2 regions of the Caproicibacterium sp. BJN0003 genome follow, and region 1 is predicted to be linked to the other one. Evidence: predicted binding sites of a transcription regulator. Region 1 holds the regulator's gene; the other holds the start of a gene.
What was found. Region 1 encodes HrcA, which represses chaperone genes, less so after heat shock. Its sites were predicted from a motif close to TGTTAGCACTCNNNNNNNNNGAGTGCTAACA; they were not measured.

Region 1 (13,996 bases):
AAGTTCTTTGAAAGGGAAACGCCGAACAGCTGAGCACTTCCCGCAACGATATCAATGGACCCCGCAAAATCCGTATAAATCTGCAGGGTATAAATCAGCATCGTCAGGATCACCGTGATCCCGGAATAATTTGCAAAACTGCCGCAGACTTTTCCAACCAAAATATCTGCGCGGTCTGCAATCACGACCTTTTGGAAAAGTCCCCACAAAATCAGCTGAATTCCACTGATCGTCCTCTGCCAATCAAAAGCATGTCCTTCATAAAGCTGGTCTGCCAAAAGATCAAAACGTCCAATTGGCCCCTCAACAATCTGTGGGAAAAAGACCAGAAAAAGTGCTACTTTTCCAAAATTCCGATCCGCGGTATATTTCCCATGATAGACATCCATCACATAACTGATTGCCTGCAGCGTATAGAAAGAAATTCCTAAAGGCTGAATCTGACGACTGACCGTAGGAAAAATCTTTGGGAGTCCTATGGAAACCAACAGGCCATCCATCGCTCCGCCGAGAAAATTATAATATTTAAGTACCAGTAAAATTAAAATATTAACTAAAACGGTCAGCAGCACAATCCTGCGCTTTTTTTTATCTATTTTTTGACGAAAAGCCTTCTTTTCCTCTTTGGGAAGTGTTTTTCGAACGGCCGCTCCATTTTTCGCAACCTTATCCAAAGAAAGGGCACAAAAGTAAATTGAAACAGTTGTAATCAGTAAAAAGATCACCAAAAAGCCGCTGCCCATCAGATAAAATCCATAGCTTGCCGCTAAAAGGACAATCCATTTATATCTTTTGGGAACAATTGTATAAAGAAGAAAAATAGGCACTAAAAATACAACCAGATAAGCTAGTGAATTATATGCCATAAGAACAATTTCTCCTCTTTATTCGTCTTGTAAACGTTTTACCATATCATAAATAGTTTGCGCAGAGAAAAAGTTTTTAGGAACAATATCAAGAAGCGTTATCTCAATATCAAATTCATCTTTCAGTTCATTCACAAGCGTAATGATAGTCAAAGAATCAAGGATGCCTCTTTTAACAAGATCAGTCTCTTTCGTAAAATCGACGCCTGGTTTTAAGGTGTTTAAAATTTGCAGTAATTCGTCCATAATGAACCTACTCCTTCTGATAAAATATCATATTATCTGATTCTTAAAAATCAGTTTTTAACATTTTGTTTGCTCCTGATAGTCTTTCAAAAGCTTTTTGCGGTCAATTTTTCCATTTTGGTTATAAGGAAAACTTCTTAGACGACAAAGCCGTCCCGGCAACATATAAGGTGGAAGCCGGCGCTTTAATTGTTTCATCAGGTCTTCGTCTGAAATCTTTTTTCCCTGATAAAACAGGATGATTTGATCGCTTCCCATATCATAACAGACTGCACAGGAAGAAATCTCCGTCACTGCAGAAGCAGCAGCTTCCACTTCTCCCAGTTCAATCCGGTAACCCATATGCTTAATCTGAAAATCCTTTCGTCCGGCATATTCAAGCTCTCCATAAGAATTATACAGAACAAGATCTCCTGTTTTATAAACAGGTTCCGGATAATAGGGATTCAGCGGATTTTGTACAAAAGCATCTGCTGTCTTTTCCGATTCTGCATAATATCCAGGTGCAACAAAAGAGCCTCGTACAAAAAGTTCTCCTTTTTCTCCGGGCTCAACCAGATGATTATTCTCGTCCAAAACAAATACGTCGCAGTTATTGCAGGCATGTCCGATCGGAAGAGATTCCCCATCTGCAAACTCCCGGTTCACTACATAGTAAGTGCAGATATCGGTAGTCTCGGTTGGTCCGAAGAGATTTGCAAAAGTACAGTCCGGCAAATGTCCCATCCAATAATTAAGCTGCCTTGTCGGCATTGTCTCTCCCGCAAAAAGCACTCTCTTTAAAAACTGCGGCTTTTCGTAATCAAATGCTTTCCAGTTTGCAAGCAGGCAAAGCGCAGAAGGCACCCAATAAATAGTATTCACTTTTTTGGCATTGAGTTGTTGCAGCAACTGCAATGGAAATGAAAACGTCTGCTTTTGAATAATATGCAGGGTACCCCCCACACAAAGTGTGCTATAAACATCCGAAACAGACATGCTAAAATAAAAGGGCGTTTGACTGCCAAAGACAACGGAATCATCAATGGAAAACGCCGAAACATACCAGTTAATATAAGAAATTACATTCCGGTGGCAAACAACAACTCCTTTTGGCATCCCAGTAGATCCGGATGTAAAAAGCGCATAAAGCGGATCCGCATCTACCATATTCTCACGGATCTCTAAAAGCAGTTTCTCATTAATTGGCTCCTGCACTGCATTTTCAAAAACTACGGTTTTCCCAGGCAGAAGTTCATCTGCTTTTTCTTTTAAAGTATCTACCGTAAGAATTGCAAACGGCGAAATTTTTTCAAGGATTGCGGTCATTCGTTTCTGCGGCATTTCAGTATCCAACACTACATAAAAGTTTCCGCTGTAAGCAACTCCCATCATCGCAATCAAAGTTTCTACGCTGCGGGGAATCAGTAACGCCACGGCATGATTTTTCTGACCAAACTTCCCCAAAAAACTTCCGAGTGCTTTGGCCTGCTCCAAAAGTTGCTGATAGGTCACTTCCTGCTGATCATCAGAAAACGCTGTTTTTTCCGAAAAATTTTCTTCTGATTTTTCAATCCATTCCAATATATTTTTCATAATTAAAAATCCTTACTTTTATCAATCGCCTTTTTGCAGAATTAACTGCATAAAAGGACAATGCCTTCATAAAAATACATTCTTTTTTATTATAACCATGTCATAAAGAGAACACAAGGGATAATTCCTTCTGAGTGGCATTTAATTCCATAAACCAAGCATTATTTTTCAGATTTTTTCTTTCTTTTGATAAAAAATAAGTGTATTCCCCAAAGAATCCTTTTATTTTATAATCTGTAATTTTATACAATTTTAATCTGCTCTAGAAATTCCAAGAAATTTTGACGATCTTCGTTAGAAAAATATTCTAGGGAAACGGGAAGATATTCTTTAGAAAAAATGAGAAAAATGAACTGCGAAGTTCCAAAAAGATTTTGCAAGTCGCCCCAAAAAAAGTAATCGTTTATTCCCTCTGCCAATACTGAAAGATGATCCTCACAAAACTGATAATGAATTCTGTTTTGTGACGCAGGCATTCGTTCAAAATAAACTTTTTCTTGAAAATTTTCCTGACGAAAGGCAACTACAAAACTAACGATACTTAAAATAACAGCCAAAATAGCAATCATCATTTGTTCCGGCTGCACTGCGCAAATAATGGCAATAATCAGAAACGCAAATGCGCCCCCCAGCAGACTGTTTTTCATTCTGCGCTGCAGTCTTCTTCCTCCGGGCAATTTTTCCCAAAGGAATTTGGCGAATTCTACCATCTGATTGTCGTCAAATTCTGTTATATTTTTAAATAACACTGTTTTGTCCATCGATTGGCTCCTTAAGGCAGAGTATTTTAATTGTGGCATAAAAAGGTGTTTTATGTCACAATTTTATAAAAAGCATATTTTTTATTTGTAAATTTGTATTCCTTTACCTTTAAAGTTTACATAGAACAGCTTTAAAAGTCAAGAATTGTTACGTTTCTTTTAAAACTGACTATTTGGATTTACGCTTTATAGTGTTAATCTTCACATCATTTTGGTCTTCTAAAAATGAAGCTCATTCTGCAGTATAAAAAAGATCTCCGCGCATTGCCTTTTAAGCAATATGCGGAGATCTTTTAATTTAATGGTAAAAAATTACTTGCGAGGATTCTTAATCGCAGCCTGTGCCGCAGCCAGACGTGCAACCGGCACACGGAACGGTGAACAGGAAACATAATTAAGACCAACATCATGGCAGAACTCAACAGAAGTTGGATCTCCACCATGTTCGCCGCAAATTCCGAGATGGATATCCGGGCGGGTCTTGCGGCCCAGCTCAACAGCCATCTTCACCAACTTGCCAACACCCTTTTGATCCAGATGTGCAAACGGATCCAATTCATAGATCTTATTCTCATAATAAGAATCCAGGAACTTACCAGCATCATCACGGCTAAAGCCGAAGGTCATCTGTGTAAGGTCGTTTGTACCAAAGCTGAAGAACTCTGCTTCCTTCGCGATTTCATCTGCAGTCAAAGCAGCACGCGGAATTTCGATCATGGTACCAACCTGATACTTCATATCCATGCCGGATTCTTTGATCAGCTGATCCGCGGTCTCGACAACAATATCTTTTACGAATTTGAGTTCCTTGACTTCGCCGACCAGCGGAATCATAATACGGGGCTCAACCTTAAATTTATTGCGCTTTGTAACAGCGATAGCAGCATTAATAACAGCGGTGGTCTGCATTTTTGCAATTTCCGGATAGGTAACGCACAGACGGCATCCACGGTGACCCATCATCGGGTTGAATTCATGCAGGCTTGCAATTACATTCTTCAAACGAGCAACAGTAATTCCGAGCTCGTCCGCAATCTCTTTAATGTCCTCTTCCTTCGTAGGCAGGAACTCATGAAGTGGGGGATCGAGGTAACGGATAATAACCGGACGGCCTTCCATTGCTTCATACAGGCCTTCAAAATCGCCCTGCTGGAACGGCATAATCTTTGCGAGTGCTTTTTCACGCTCTTCGGTTGTCTCTGCAACGATCATCTCGCGCATTGCCTTAATACGGGTCTCTTCGAAGAACATATGCTCTGTACGGCAAAGGCCAATTCCCTCTGCACCAAACTTACGGCCCTGTTTTGCATCACGGGGAGTATCAGCGTTGGTGTAAACTTCGAGCTGACGGTACTTATCGGCCCATTCCATAAAGCGGCCAAAGTTTCCGCTAATGGTAGCCGGAGCACTCGGAATCGCCTCTCCATAGATATTGCCGGTGGTGCCGTCAAGAGAAATATAATCTCCCTCTTTAATGGTCTTACCGCCGAGGGTAAAGGTCTTTGCATCATAGTCAACAACGATCTCACCACAGCCGGAAACACAGCAGGTTCCCATGCCACGTGCAACAACAGCTGCGTGGCTGGTCATGCCGCCGCGGACAGTCAGGATACCTTCTGCACTCTGCATGCCTTCGATGTCTTCCGGAGAAGTCTCACGGCGAACCAGGACTACCTTCTCGCCGTTCTTTGCCCACTCTTTTGCGTCTTCAGCAGAGAAAACGACACGGCCGCAGGCAGCGCCCGGAGATGCAGCCAATCCTTTGCCAAGTGCCTTTGCCTTTTTAAGTGCTTCAGCGTCAAACTGCGGATGAAGCAAAGCATCAAGCTGCTTCGGCTCAACACGGAGAACTGCTTCTTTCTCGTCGATCATGCCCTCGTCCACAAGGTCAACAGCAACTTTCAGAGCTGCGTTTGCGGTACGTTTTCCGTTACGAGTCTGCAGCATGTAGAGCTTGCCATTTTCAATGGTGAACTCCATATCCTGCATATCGGTATAATGTTTTTCGAGACGGTCTGCAATCGAAGCAAACTGCTTGTATACTTCAGGCATATCCTGCTTGAGCTGTGCAATCGGAGAAGGTGTACGAACACCAGCGACAACATCTTCGCCCTGTGCATTGATGAGATATTCGCCGAACAGTGCTTTCTCACCGGTTGCCGGGTTACGAGTAAATGCAACGCCTGTGCCGGAACGATCGCCAGAGTTACCAAAGACCATTGCCTGTACACTAACAGCAGTGCCCCAGTCATAAGGAATCTCGTTTAAGCGGCGATAAACATTTGCACGGGGGTTGTCCCAGGAACGGAAAACAGCCTTGACTGCTTCCATCAGCTGAACCTTCGGGTCAGATGGGAAATCCTCGCCCTTTTTCTCTTTATAGAAAGCTTTAAAGCGAACAACCAAATCTTTCAAATCATCAGCAGAAAGCTCGGTATCCATCTTAACGCCTTTTTCTGCCTTCTTCTGATCGATAATCTTCTCAAACTCAGGCTTCGGCAGCTCCATAACAACATCCGAGAACATCTGGATGAAACGGCGATAAGAATCATAAGCAAAGCGCTCATTGTTCGTGAACTTTGCAAGACCTTTGACCACAACGTCATTGAGGCCCAAATTCAGAATTGTATCCATCATGCCAGGCATGGAAGCGCGGGCACCGGAACGAACGGAAACCAAAAGCGGATTTTCCGGATCTGCAAATTTCTTACCGCAGATTTTTTCCATCTTTACAAGATACTCATCAATTTCCGCCTTGATCTCATCATTGATCTGGCGGCCATCATTGTAATACTGGGTACAGGCTTCTGTAGAGATTGTAAATCCCTGGGGAACCGGCATTCCTGCATTGGTCATTTCGGCAAGGTTTGCGCCTTTGCCGCCCAGGAGTTCTCTCATGTCCTTGTTGCCCTCTGAGAACAGATAGACATACTTGTGACTCATAGATAATCCTCCTACACTTTTAATATCAGTTTGCTGAAGTAAACTCAAATCCACAAAGTGGCAGATTTCGCCCACTTCGTTATTATTATAGCAACTTCCTGCCATGATTTCCACAGAAATTTTTGAAAATGCAAAGGTTTTCGAAGAAAATCGAAAGAAAAATGGCGCTTCCTACGAAAAAACAGATTCTTATCACTTCTCCCTTGAAATTTTATAGTAAAACACCTATACTAATAATATATTTTCTGATATTTATTTCACACAAAATAGACTTTTTACGAATTTTTCTTTTTTGTGCGGAATGATAGAAAAAGGGTTTTTCCCCTTTTGGCAACCTTATTATAGGACAAGCTGCCATGAAAAAAATCGGGAAAAAGAGGAGCCCACAAAACTGAATCATTTTACAGGGGGATATGACATGAATTTTCACGGCAAGGAAATCAAGATTTTCGCTGCCAACGCCAGTAAAAGCGTAGCAAAACAGATCAGCGAATGTCTGGGACTGCCCATGGGTAAGAGTGAAGTAACCACTTTCAGCGACGGAGAGATCTCCGTTTCTCTTCAGGAATCCGTACGCGGATCTGATTGCTTTATCGTTCAATCGACCTGCGCGCCGGTCAACAACAACCTGATGGAACTGCTTATCATGATTGATGCGATGAAGCGTGCCAGCGCTGCCCGAATCACTGCAGTGATTCCTTACTTTGGCTATGCCCGTCAGGACCGCAAGGCAAAAGCACGCGATCCGATCAGTGCAAAGCTTTGTGCCGATCTGATCACCACAGCCGGTGCGGACCGCGTCCTCACAATGGACCTTCACGCCGCACAGATTCAAGGCTTTTTCAACATTCCCGTTGACCATCTGCGCGGAGTTCCGCTTTTGGCATCTTTCCTCAAAGAGCGTGTCGCAGACCATGTTGACGATTATGTGGTAGTTTCCCCCGACCTCGGCAGCGTTACTCGCGCCCGTGACTTTGCAACCCGTGTTGGCACGCCGCTTGCCATTGTAGATAAGCGCCGCCAAAAAGCCAATGTCTGCGAAGTTATGAACATCATCGGTTCCGTTCAGGGTAAAAAAGTCATCCTGGTCGACGATATGATCGATACTGCCGGTACCCTCTGCAATGCTGCAAAAGCAATTATGGAGCATGGTGCACTTTCCGTTACCGCCTGTGCAACTCATGGTGTTCTTTCCGGCCCCGCAATTCAGAGAATCCAGGATTCGGTCATTGACGAAGTTGTCCTTTTGGATACAGTTCCGCTGCCTCCTGAAAAGAAGCTGGACAAAATTACACTTTTGCCGACCGCTCCGACTTTTGCAGAAGCAATCGAGCGCATCTATGAAGATAAACCGGTTTCCCCTATGTTTATCTGAAATCCGGCTTGTTAAAATTCAAAATAGAGAAGGGACTGCTGGCCTCCCGGGCGGCGGCCCCTTCTTTTCATCTTTTTAAAGGAGGATTTTCCCCGATGTTTTTTCAAAAATCTCCGGAAGCTATTGGTTCCATTGAATATCTTCTGGTGGGGCTTGGCAATCCCGGCAAAGAGTATGAAGGGACACGCCATAACACCGGATTTATGGCAATTGACAAAATTGCTGATGACGCGGGTGTAAAACTTGACCGCCTAAAATTTAAGGGGCTTTGTACGTCTGCAACATTCGGCGGTAAAAAAGTGCTTCTTCTAAAGCCTTCCACTTTTATGAATCTTTCCGGTCAAAGTGTCACCGAAGCCATGCGCTTTTATAAGCTCCCTCCCGAAAAAGTGATTGTGCTTTTTGATGATATTTCTCTCCCCTGCGGGCATCTTCGAATTCGGCGCAAGGGCAGCGACGGCGGACACAACGGCATGAAAAACATTTTGTATCTCTCCGGCAGTGATCAATTTCCACGCATTAAAATCGGCGTAGGGAAAAAGCCGAATCCGCAGTGGGATTTAGCAGACTGGGTCCTTAGCCACTTTTCAACAGACGAAATGAAACTGATGGACGAAAGCACCAAAAACGCTGCGGCCGCAGCTGCTCTTATGGTAAATGACAAAATTGACGAAGCGATGAATCGCTATAACGGATGAACGGGCTTTATCTGCATGTGCCCTTTTGCGTTCAAAAATGCCCTTACTGCGATTTCTTTTCTCTGCGGGCAACAGAAGAGCAGATGGAATCCTATACGGATTTTTTGATTTTCACTATGAAAAAATGGAAAAAAGAGCACCCGGATTTTTTCTGCGACACGCTTTATTTTGGAGGCGGAACCCCCAGCCTTTTAGGGGCTGAGCGGCTCTGCCGTCTAACAAATACTGCCCGAACCGAATTTGGTCTTACCGATGCTGAAATCACGGTGGAAGTTAATCCCGGAGAAATTCCGCCCGATTTTTTCCCACCTCTTTTTGAGGCAGGTGTCAACCGTATTTCATTAGGGCTTCAGTCCGCAAATTCTAAAGAACTTTCTTTTCTCGGGCGCCGACACACGCCTCAACAGGCTGCTTCCGCCATGGCAGAAGCACGACGCGCCGGAATTCAAAATATTTCTCTTGATTTGATTTTGGCATTTCCGGGACAGACCGACGATTCTTTAAAAGAAAGCATTCGATTCTGCCAAGAAAATGGTGCTTCTCACGTTTCCGCCTATCTTTTGCAAATCGAACCGGGCACGTTGTTTTTTAAAAATCGAAACAGTTTAAATCTTCCCGGAGAAGAAGAAAACTGTGAACGATATCTTCTTGCCTGCCAAGAATTAAAAAATGCAGGTTTTTCCCAATATGAAATTTCGAATTTTGCAAAGCCGGGCTATGAAAGCCGCCACAATTTAAAATACTGGAATCAGGAAGAATATCTTGGGCTTGGTCCTTCTGCTTCTTCCTATTATAATAGAAAACGATTTTACTGGCCGCGTTCTCTGCGGGGATTTCTGATGGGAGAACCACCTATAGAAGAAACCGATCGTGTAATCCCTGCCGGCAGTTTTTCGGAATATGCACTTTTGCGTCTGCGCCTCTGCAAAGGACTAACTGAAAAAGATTGTCTGAGCCGCTTTTCTCATGGAATCCCAAGCTCTCTGCGTGAAGCAGCGATTCCTTACCAAAAAGCCGGGCTTTTAACGCAGTCACCTGAATCACTTTCACTGACGCCGCGGGGGTTTTTGGTTTCAAATTCTTTGATCGAAACCTTGCTGGAAGCATTATAAATCTTAAAATAACTTTTCTAAAAAGGGACTGGCAATTTTTTTGCCGGCCCCTTTTTCTAGTTTTTTGTAAAAATTTTTGACAATTCATAATCTCTTTACAAATACCCTATTGACACTGGGGCAAAGTAATGGTACATTTATAAATGTAGTTAGCACTCGATCTTATAGAGTGCTAACTCGTCAAAAGAGGTGATCTTCATGGAACTCAGCCCACGCAAGCAAAAAATTTTAACAGCGGTCATTGAACTTTATACTGAAACCGGTGAACCGGTCGGAAGCAAAGTGCTGTGTGAGATGCTTGAGTTTCCGGTTTCCTCTGCCACTGTGCGCAACGAGATGAGTGAGCTTTCCGCAATGGGTCTTTTGGAACAGCCACACACTTCCGCCGGAAGGGTTCCCAGTGAATCCGGATATCGTTTTTATCTGGACTCTTTAATTGAACCGGAATCCACCACTCCGGATGAGCGGCATTTTATTGATGCTTTGCTTCTCCCCAGCGCCTATGACCCGGAAAAACTTTTGGACGGTGTTTCACGAGCACTTTCTGGAATGACCCGTTTAGCGGCAATTTCCATTACCCCCAGCGGACGGGATGCAGTTGTTCGGGCAGTTCAGTTTGTTCAGACAAGCCGTCGCACCTCAATGGTCATTTTGATGACCAGCAACGGTACCATGCACACACGGGTTTTTCATTGTGAGTTTGATCTTTCCCCTGAAATTTTGCGGGTATTTTTTCGAGTTTTTAATGAAAAGCTTGTAAACATGCCAATTCGCAAAATTACGCCTGCTTTTATCCAATCTTTGGCGGCTTCCATGGGGAATGTCGGTATGCTGATGAGCAGTGCATTGATGGCATTGTTAGAAGTAGCCCGCGAAGCAATGGGAGCTGACGTTCGCATGGATGGAGAAACGAATCTGCTCTATTATCCCGAGGTTGGAGAAGGGGATCTTCGCCGAGTGATGGGATTTTTAGCGCGGCAAGACGAAGTTTACCGCCTGCTGATTGAACCCGGTGACCGGGTTTTGATTGGAAAAGAGATCGGGGTTCCGGCACTTGACAGCATGGCGCTAATTATTTCCCACTATGCAATCAATGGAACGCCTGCCGGAGCAATCGCACTTTTAGGGCCCATGCGTATGAATTACAAGCGCCTTCTCGGGAGTCTTTCGTACCTTTCCGACAGTGTAGGACGAATGCTCACGGAATTAATGAAATTACAATGACTTTAGAGTCAAAAAGATAGGGGGCATCATCTTGAATAAAAAAGAAGACAACCAAGAGAAGCAAAAAGAGAAGCCACAGGAAGAAAAAGCTGAAAAAACTAAGGTGGAAGAAAAGGAACCTGCTGAGTCAAAGCCCGAAGAAAAAGTGGAAAATCCACAGGAGGATCCTGCAAAACTTTTGGAAAAAGCGCAGGCGGAGCTTAAAAAGCAAAAAGACATTCTGCTGCGCACGGCCGCAGAATACGATAACTATCGTAAACGCACCGAACGCGAGAAAGCAACGGCTTATGCCGATGCAACTGCGGCGACGGTTTTGGAATTTCTTCCGGTAGCCGATAACCTGACGCGAGCTCTCAGTCAGAAAGACTGTTCCATAGAAGACCTGCGCAAAGGGATTGAGATGGTTCAAAAGCAAATGGAATCCGCACTTAAAAAGCTTGGAGTTGAACCCATGGGCAAAAAAGGCGATCCATTTGATGCCGAATATCACAATGCCGTTTCTCACATTGAAAGTGACGATCTTGGAGAAAATGTCATTGCAGAAGTTTTTCAGCCCGGTTATAAACTGGGTGACCGTATTGTTCGTCACGCGATGGTTCAGGTTGCCAATTGATTTTGGAAACCCTAGTTTTTCTTTTGTCCTTCCGCATGGATTTCATGCAGATTTAAATAAAACATTTACACCGAAACATTGATTTGGAGGTAACAAATATGAGTAAAACAATTGGTATTGATTTAGGCACTACAAACTCCTGTGTTGCAGTTATTGAAGGCGGTGAGCCAGTCGTCATCGCAAATGCCGAAGGCGGACGTACAACCCCTTCCGTTGTCGGCTTTAAAAAAGACGGCGAGCGCATGGTCGGCGCAACCGCAAAACGTCAAGCTGTTGCGAATCCGGAGCGCACCGTTTCTTCTATTAAGCGCCACATGGGCACCGACTACAAAGTAAAAATTGATGATAAACAGTATACCCCTCAGGAAATCAGCGCAATGATTCTGCAAAAGCTGAAGGCTGATGCCGAAGCTTATCTTGGCCAGCCGGTCACCAGCGCAGTTATCACCGTTCCTGCATATTTTAGTGATGCACAGCGTCAGGCTACAAAAGATGCCGGCAAAATTGCAGGCCTCGATGTAAAACGTATCATCAACGAGCCAACCGCAGCAGCGCTTTCTTATGGCGTTGATAAAGGGCAGGAACAAAAGATCATGGTTTACGACCTCGGCGGCGGCACTTTTGATGTCTCTATCATCGAAATGGGTGACGGCGTTCAGGAAGTTCTCGCAACTGCTGGTGATACTCACCTCGGCGGCGATGACTTCGATAGCCGTGTCATTGATTGGATGCTCAAAGGCTTTAAAGCAGAAAACGGCATCGATCTCTCCAACGATAAGATGGCAATGCAGCGCTTAAAGGAAGCTGCTGAAAAAGCAAAGATTGATCTTTCCGGCATGACCACCACCCAGATCAACCTCCCCTTTATCACAGCAGATGCAAACGGCCCGAAACATTTGGATATGACGCTCACAAAAGCAAAATTTGATGAACTCACTTCCGATCTGGTCGAGCGCACCATGGGCCCTGTTAATCAGGCAATGAAGGACGCCGGACTTTCCTTCAACGATATTAATAAGATTTTGTTGGTCGGTGGTTCCACTCGTATGCCGGCTGTTCAGGAAGCTGTTAAAAAGGTGAGCGGCAAAGAGCCATTTAAGGGCATCAACCCCGATGAATGTGTTGCAATTGGCGCTGCTATTCAGGCCGGTGTTCTGGGCGGCGAAGTCGAAGGTCTGCTACTTTTGGATGTTACCCCGCTTTCTCTTGGCGTTGAAACCATGGGCGGCGTTATGACAAAGGTAATTGACCGCAACACAACGATCCCGACCAAAAAGAGTCAGATTTTCTCTACTGCTGCAGATGGTCAGACACAGGTTGAAGTCAATGTTCTGCAGGGCGAACGCGATTTTGCCCGCGACAACAAACAGCTTGGCCTCTTCAAACTGGATGGTATTGCTCCGGCTCCGCGTGGAATTCCTCAGATCGAAGTCGCCTTTGATATTGATGCCAACGGCATTGTAAATGTCTCCGCAAAAGATCTTGCGACCGGCAAGGAACAGCATATTACGATTTCTTCTTCCTCCAATATGAGCAAAGATGATATCAATAAGGCTGTAAAAGATGCTGAGAAATATGCAGAGGAAGACAAGAAGCACCGCGAGGTTGTCGATGCAAAGAACAATGCAGAGCAGATGGTCTATGCCGCTGAAAAGCTTATAAAAGACAGTGGCGACAAAATGGACAGCAATGATAAGACAGAACTTGAAAGCAAGATCGCCGCTCTGAAAGAATCTTCCAGCAAAGACGATACTGCAGATATGAAGACAAAATCTGACGAACTGCAGAAGGTGCTGTTCTCCATCAGCGAAAAGCTCTACAAAAATGCTGCTCCACAAGGTGGCGCTGCTGGTGCTGCCCCGCAAGGCGGCGCACAGCCAAATGCACCTCATCAGGATACAAACGGCAACACCGTTTATGATGCAGACTATAAAGATGTAGACGACAACAAAGACAAGAAATAATTTTGGAAGAGAAAGCACAGAACAATCGGATTCTCTGAAAAAATTTGTGTAACGCGTAATCTGGCAGCTTCGGCTGCCTTTCGCGCGTCCTATAGGAGTGATAGAACTAATGGCAGAAAAACGCGATTATTATGAAGTCATGGGCGTGCCGAAGAACGCTTCTGATGACGAAATTAAAAAAGCTTACCGAAAGCTTGCTAAAAAATATCACCCGGATCTTCACCCGGGAGACAAAGTAGCAGAAGAAAAATTCAAAGAGGTTAATGAAGCTTACGAAGTCCTTTCCAATCCGGAAAAGAAAGCACGGTATGATCAGTTTGGTCATGCCGGCGTTGATCCCAATTTTGGCGGAGGTCCCGGCGGAAGTCCATTTGATGCAGATATTGATCTCGGAGATATTTTCAATTCTTTCTTTGGCGGCGGATTCGGCGGTACTCGTCGTCAAAATCCGAATGCTGCACGGCGCGGCAGCGATGCAGAAACCAGCGTTTATATCAGTTTTCAGGAGGCTGCAAAAGGCTGCAAGCAAACGGTTTCCTATGAAAAAATTGACGTCTGTTCTTCCTGCGGCGGAAGTGGTGCCAAAAAAGGCACTTCGGCTAAAACCTGTCCTACCTGC
Region 2 (5,932 bases), 760 kb from region 1:
AGGAAAGCCATAAGCTTTTCTTTTCCGTTTTCTTTTTTAAGATAATACTTGACATTATAAAAGCTTATGATATACTACGATTAGATGACCGTCTAATAGATGACCGTCTAAATAAAGAAAAATCCGGAGGGAAAATTATGCTGAAAATTTCTGAATTTTCAAAAACGTATGCAGGCGGCAAAAGAGCGGTGGATCACCTGAATTTGGAGGTTCATTCCGGCGAAATCCTTGGCTTTATCGGACATAATGGAGCGGGAAAGACGACGACGCTGCGCGCTGTTGCGGGAATTCTCGATTTTACCGAAGGAGAAATCACCATTGATGGGCATTCGATTCAAAAGGAGCCGGTAGAGGCCAAAAAAGTGATGGCTTTTTTGCCGGATAACCCTGATATTTATGAATTCCTTACCGGAATCAAATATCTAAATTTTCTTGGAGATCTGTATGAGATTCCTGCGAAAGTGCGGGAAGAGCGGATTAAAACTTATGCAGATGCGTTTGAAATTACAGGGGTTCTGGGCAGTGCGATTGGCGGATACAGTCATGGGATGAAACAGAAACTGTCTCTGGTTTCTGCCTTTATGCGCAAACCAAAGCTGCTGATTTTAGACGAACCTTTTGTGGGGCTTGACCCACAGGCTTCCTTTTTACTCAAAGGTTTTCTGCATGAATTATGCAAAACGGGAGGAGCGGTTTTCTTTTCCACGCACGTTTTGGAAGTAGCAGAAAAACTTTGTGACCGGATTGCGATTATTAAACAGGGAAAATTGATTAAGGTGGATACAACAGCTTCCATTGTTGGTGATGAGAGCTTGGAGCAGGTGTTTCTGGAACTTGAAAAGGAGGATGTGCCGCATGCGTAAGCTTGGGATTCTTTTAAAGATTAATTTTCAGGCGATGCTGCGCTCATTTTCTGTCGGAAAAAAGCGTTCGGCAGGCTGGATTGGTGCGCTTGCTTTGATGGTGTTTTTAGCGCTGTATCTTTCTGGAGTTTATAGCTTTATGCTGGCAGCTGCTTTATCATCAATAGGAAATTTGCAGCTTTTAATTCCGATGATGACAATTCTGGCAACCATTGTTTCTGTGATATTTACGATCTTTGCGGCTAGTGGTCTTGTCTTTGGCAGTAAAGACAGCAATTTATTGCTGCCTTTGCCGGTTTCGGCATTTACGGTGATGCTTAGTAAAGTGCTTGCACTTTATCTTGAAAATTTAGTGTTCTGCGGGCTCTGGATGATCCCTGCAACTGTTGCGTATCTTTTTTATGGCGGCGGCAGTGCTTTTTTGATTTTTCCGATTATTATCAGCATTATTTTTCTACCATTTTTGTCGTCTCTGCTTGCCCTTTTAGGTGGCTGGCTGATTGCATTTCTCTCTGCACACAGCCGTCATCGTGCTTTGATGGGAAATTTAATCAGCGGCATTTTGCTGGCAGTCGTTTTGATTGGTTCTATGCAGGTCAATCGTATTCTTCAAACGCTGCTTCTCAATGCAAATCAAGTTGAAAAGACATTGCATACCGGACTTTTCCTATTTGGATGGCTTATGGATGGTTTACAGGGAAATTTTCTTTCCCTCTTATGGCTGGTTTTATTCTGTTTCTTACCATTTTTGCTGATTTCGTGGGCACTCAGTTCACATTATCAGAAACTGCTTTCTAAAATGCAGAGTCACGTACTCCGCAATGATTATCATTTGCAAAAATTGGAAAGCAACAGTCAATTTGCTGCACTCTTTAAAAAAGAATGCGGCCGCTATTTTGGAACGACGATTTACTTGTTTAATACCGGAATCGGCGTATTAATGATGCTTGGATTTTCTGTTTATGCGCTTATTGCCAGGCAGAGTCTCCTTAATTTTGTCCAACAGTTCGGAGAAGAGATTCTTGTGCCGATCTTGGCGCTTGGAATTTGTATGATTCTTTCGATGACAAATACAACATGTGTATCAATTAGCCTGGAAGGCAATACTTTTTGGGTTTTAAAGGGATCCCCTGTACCAACAAGAGTGATTTTTCGCGCGAAGGCAGCGCTTAATTTGATCATTTGTTGGGTTAGCACAATTATCAGTGTTCCTCTTTTGGGCATTGCATTTTCTTTGCCGGTATTGAGCACAATCAGCCTTTTGCTGGTCGGCCTTGCAATGGGAGTATTTGTAGCACAGTTTGGATTGATGGTCAATCTTAAATTTCCGAAGATGAACGGGGAAAACGATACCATTATCGTAAAGCAATCTGCGGCGGCATTTTGTGGTATTTTTGGAGGAATGCTGCTGACGGCACTATTGGCAGGCGCATTTTATTTGCTTTCTTCTCATCTTGGAATTCAACAGTTTTTATTCCTTGCAAGTGCATTTTTACTTTTACTGGCGCTGATAATTCATCGATGGCTTTTAACGCGCGGAACCGAAATTTTTAAGACTTTATAAAAACAATCGGGGTGGAAAAATTTTCTGCCCCGATTGTTTTTTTGATTAATTTCGACTAAGATTGAACTGGAAGGATTTTCATAAAAGTAAATTAGCACTTAATTAAATAGAGTGCTAAAAATTAATTATTTGTTCACAATATATTCATGAATCCCAATTATACTAAATTCAGAACGATTGGGAAAGACTTAAAAGATGGTTTTTTAGACGTTCAGTTGAATTATGAGGAGTGAGATGCTATGAATGCACAGAATTTTACACAGAAATCCATTGACGCGGTTCAAGGCGCACAGAGCTTGGCAACAGCCAACGAAAATATGCAGATTGAACAGGTACATTTGCTGGCGGCATTGCTTCAGCAGGAAAATGGTCTGATTCCGCAGCTGATGAAAAAGATGAATGTGGATCCACAGGCATTTTTAAATGCGGTCAATCTAGAAATTAAAAAACTGCCGGGCGTTTCCGGACCAGGTAGAGAGGCGGGGAAAATTTATGTTTCTCAGGCAGTGGATTCTGCTCTGAATGAGGCAGAAAATGCTGCTTCTCACATGAAAGATGAATATGTCAGTGTTGAGCATTTACTTTTAGGATTGCTGCGCAAAGCAGACAAAACGTTAAAGGATCTGTTTCGTACCTTTGGAGTTACCGAAAGCGGATTTCTTGCGGCACTTTCCAGTGTGCGCGGAAATACAAGAGTGACCAGTGATAATCCGGAAGGAACCTATGATTCTCTTTCTAAATATGCGCAGGATTTGGTAGAGCTTGCGCGAAACCATAAATTGGATCCTGTGATTGGCCGTGATACAGAGATTCGGGACGTGGTTCGAATCCTTTCGCGTAAAACGAAAAACAATCCGGTTCTGATTGGTGAACCGGGTGTCGGCAAAACTGCGATTGCTGAGGGACTTGCCCTGCGAATTGTTCGTGGAGATGTTCCTGACAACCTAAAGGACCGCAAGCTTTATTCTCTGGATATGGGATCGCTCATTGCGGGGGCCAAATACCGCGGTGAATTTGAGGAACGTCTCAAGGCGGTTCTCAATGAAGTTAAAAAATCCGAAGGAAAAATCATTCTGTTTATCGATGAGCTGCATACCATTGTAGGCGCCGGAAAAACAGAAGGCAGTATGGATGCCGGAAACCTTTTAAAGCCGATGTTGGCCCGCGGCGAATTGCATTGTATTGGTGCAACGACCTTAAATGAATACCATAAATATATTGAAAAAGACGCTGCGCTGGAGCGTCGGTTCCAACCGGTCATGGTGGAAGAGCCAACCGTTGAGGATACGATTTCGATTCTGCGTGGATTAAAGGAACGCTATGAGGTGTTCCATGGCGTTAAAATTCAGGATCAGGCACTGATTGCAGCAGCAACCCTTTCTGACCGATATATTTCGGATCGTTTTCTGCCGGATAAGGCAATCGACCTTGTTGATGAAGCATGTGCAATGGTTCGCACCGAGATGGACTCTATGCCGACCGAGCTGGACGATGTTTCGCGTAAAATTATGCAGTTGGAGATTGAAGAAGCAGCGCTCAAAAAAGAGGATGACCGTTTGAGTCAGGCTCATCTTATCGATATTCAGAAAGAACTTGCGGAGCGTCGTGAGAAATTTAAAGAAATGAAGGCAAAATGGGATAACGAAAAGCAGTCTATTGAGAAGGTCCAAAAACTGCGCAGTGATCTGGAAGACTGCCATGCACAGATTGAGAAGGCAGAGCGGGAATATGATCTAAATAAAGCCGCCGAACTCAAATATGGCCGTTTGCCGCAGCTGCAAAAAGAGCTGGAAAAGCAGGAAGCAATCGCTGAAAAATCGCAGGAAGCCCAGCTTTTGCATGACCGCGTGACTGATGAGGAGATTGCAGAGATTGTGGGGCGTTGGACCGGAATCCCCGTAGCAAAATTGATGGAAGGCGAAAGAGAAAAGCTTTTACGTCTTGATGAACAGCTTCATCAGCGGGTGATTGGCCAGGACGAAGCAGTCCAAAAGGTGGCAGATGCAATTCTGCGTTCCCGTGCAGGCATTCAGGATCCAAATCGTCCGATCGGCTCATTCCTATTCCTTGGACCTACCGGTGTCGGCAAAACAGAGCTTGCAAAAGCATTGGCCGAGACGCTGTTCGATGATGAAAAAAATCTGATTCGGATTGATATGACGGAATATATGGAGAAATTTAGCGTATCCCGTTTAATCGGAGCGCCTCCGGGGTATGTTGGTTATGAAGAGGGCGGTCAGCTGACCGAAGCCGTTCGTCGTCATCCTTACAGTGTTGTACTGTTTGATGAGGTGGAGAAAGCCCATCCGGATGTTTTTAATGTGCTGCTCCAGGTTCTTGATGATGGAAGAATTACAGATAGTCAGGGCCGTACTGTTGATTTTAAGAATACCATCATTATTCTGACCTCTAATCTGGGTTCTCAGTATATTCTGGAAGGAATCGGAGCGGATGGTTCTATCAGCGAAGAAGCGAGAAATCAAGTTCATGCACTGCTCAGAAAGCAGTTCCGTCCAGAATTTTTAAACCGCTTGGACGAGATCGTCTTTTATAAACCTCTGCAGCGTTCTGAAATTGATCAGATTGTCAATCTGCAGATGGAAGATCTTCGTCGCCGTCTGGCAGATAAAGAACTGGATGTCACCCTTACTGACCGTGCCCGCGATTATGTGGTAGATCAGGCGTTTGATCCCGCTTATGGTGCGCGTCCACTTAAGAGATTTCTGCAGAGCAGGGTGGAGACGTTGATCGCGAGAAAGATGATTGCCGGCGAAATTGCACCGCGCAGCACGATTGTGGTGGATTATGACGGCAAGGAACTGACCGCTTCTTCTCAAAAATAAGGGAAACAAAAATCTAAAAAGTTCTTTAAAAAGCATAGAATTTTTTCATGAAATGTGATATAGTAAAAATCGGCTTTAGACGACAAAATAGTTCGTTTAGAGTCGATTTGTACTCAAAGGAGGTTCCCCACCCATGGTGAAACATCTTGTTCTTTGGAAGCTCAAAGATTCAGAACGAAAAAATGCAGTAGCAGATGCGGCACTGTTGCGCAGCCGCTTCAATTCACTGATTGGAATTGTTGATGGATTAAAATCCATACAAGTTGGGGCCAATTATAAACCCGGAAATTATGATTTATGTTTAGAGTGTGTATTTGATTCGAAAGAAGACGAAGAGCAGTATCAAGTTCACCCGGAACATTTAAAAATTAAGGCATTGGTTGCAAAGATGATTTGTGGGCGCACCGCGTTTGATTATGAAATCTAAATGACGAAAATAAAATAGGAAAGGGATGCTGAATGAATTCAGCATCCCTTTTTTTGAGCAAAATTATAAAAAAACGGAGTTGATTTTCCGCCGCAGCAAAAAATTCGGTAAGAGGAGTTCCACTTGATAGGATAAAGAGCAGTTCCGTTTATTGCAGGCAGAAATCCGTTTTGATTAACCGTAGAAAAGCGGCAAAAATTTTCGTCGATACCGCTGCCTAAATATTTAACATAAC

Region 2: the regulator HrcA is predicted to act here: its motif matches at 2,517-2,547, upstream of clpB (ATP-dependent chaperone ClpB).

Annotation. Positions count from the first base shown of each region.
Region 1 is NZ_CP111108.1:2,310,858-2,324,853, forward strand. It holds gene OP489_RS11495 (MBOAT family O-acyltransferase) at 1-866, opposite strand, end outside; gene OP489_RS11500 (phosphopantetheine-binding protein) at 885-1,112, opposite strand; gene OP489_RS11505 (amino acid adenylation domain-containing protein) at 1,170-2,687, opposite strand; gene OP489_RS11510 (hypothetical protein) at 2,930-3,448, opposite strand; gene ppdK (pyruvate, phosphate dikinase) at 3,761-6,391, opposite strand; gene OP489_RS11520 (ribose-phosphate pyrophosphokinase) at 6,810-7,766, shown strand; gene pth (aminoacyl-tRNA hydrolase) at 7,862-8,464, shown strand; gene hemW (radical SAM family heme chaperone HemW) at 8,461-9,576, shown strand; gene hrcA (heat-inducible transcriptional repressor HrcA) at 9,775-10,800, shown strand; gene grpE (nucleotide exchange factor GrpE) at 10,832-11,413, shown strand; gene dnaK (molecular chaperone DnaK) at 11,512-13,377, shown strand; gene dnaJ (molecular chaperone DnaJ) at 13,487-13,996, shown strand, end outside.
Region 2 is NZ_CP111108.1:620,711-626,642, forward strand. It holds gene OP489_RS03060 (ABC transporter ATP-binding protein) at 138-863, shown strand; gene OP489_RS03065 (hypothetical protein) at 856-2,427, shown strand; gene clpB (ATP-dependent chaperone ClpB) at 2,667-5,270, shown strand; gene OP489_RS03075 (Dabb family protein) at 5,404-5,697, shown strand; gene OP489_RS03080 (4'-phosphopantetheinyl transferase family protein) at 5,736-5,932, opposite strand, start outside.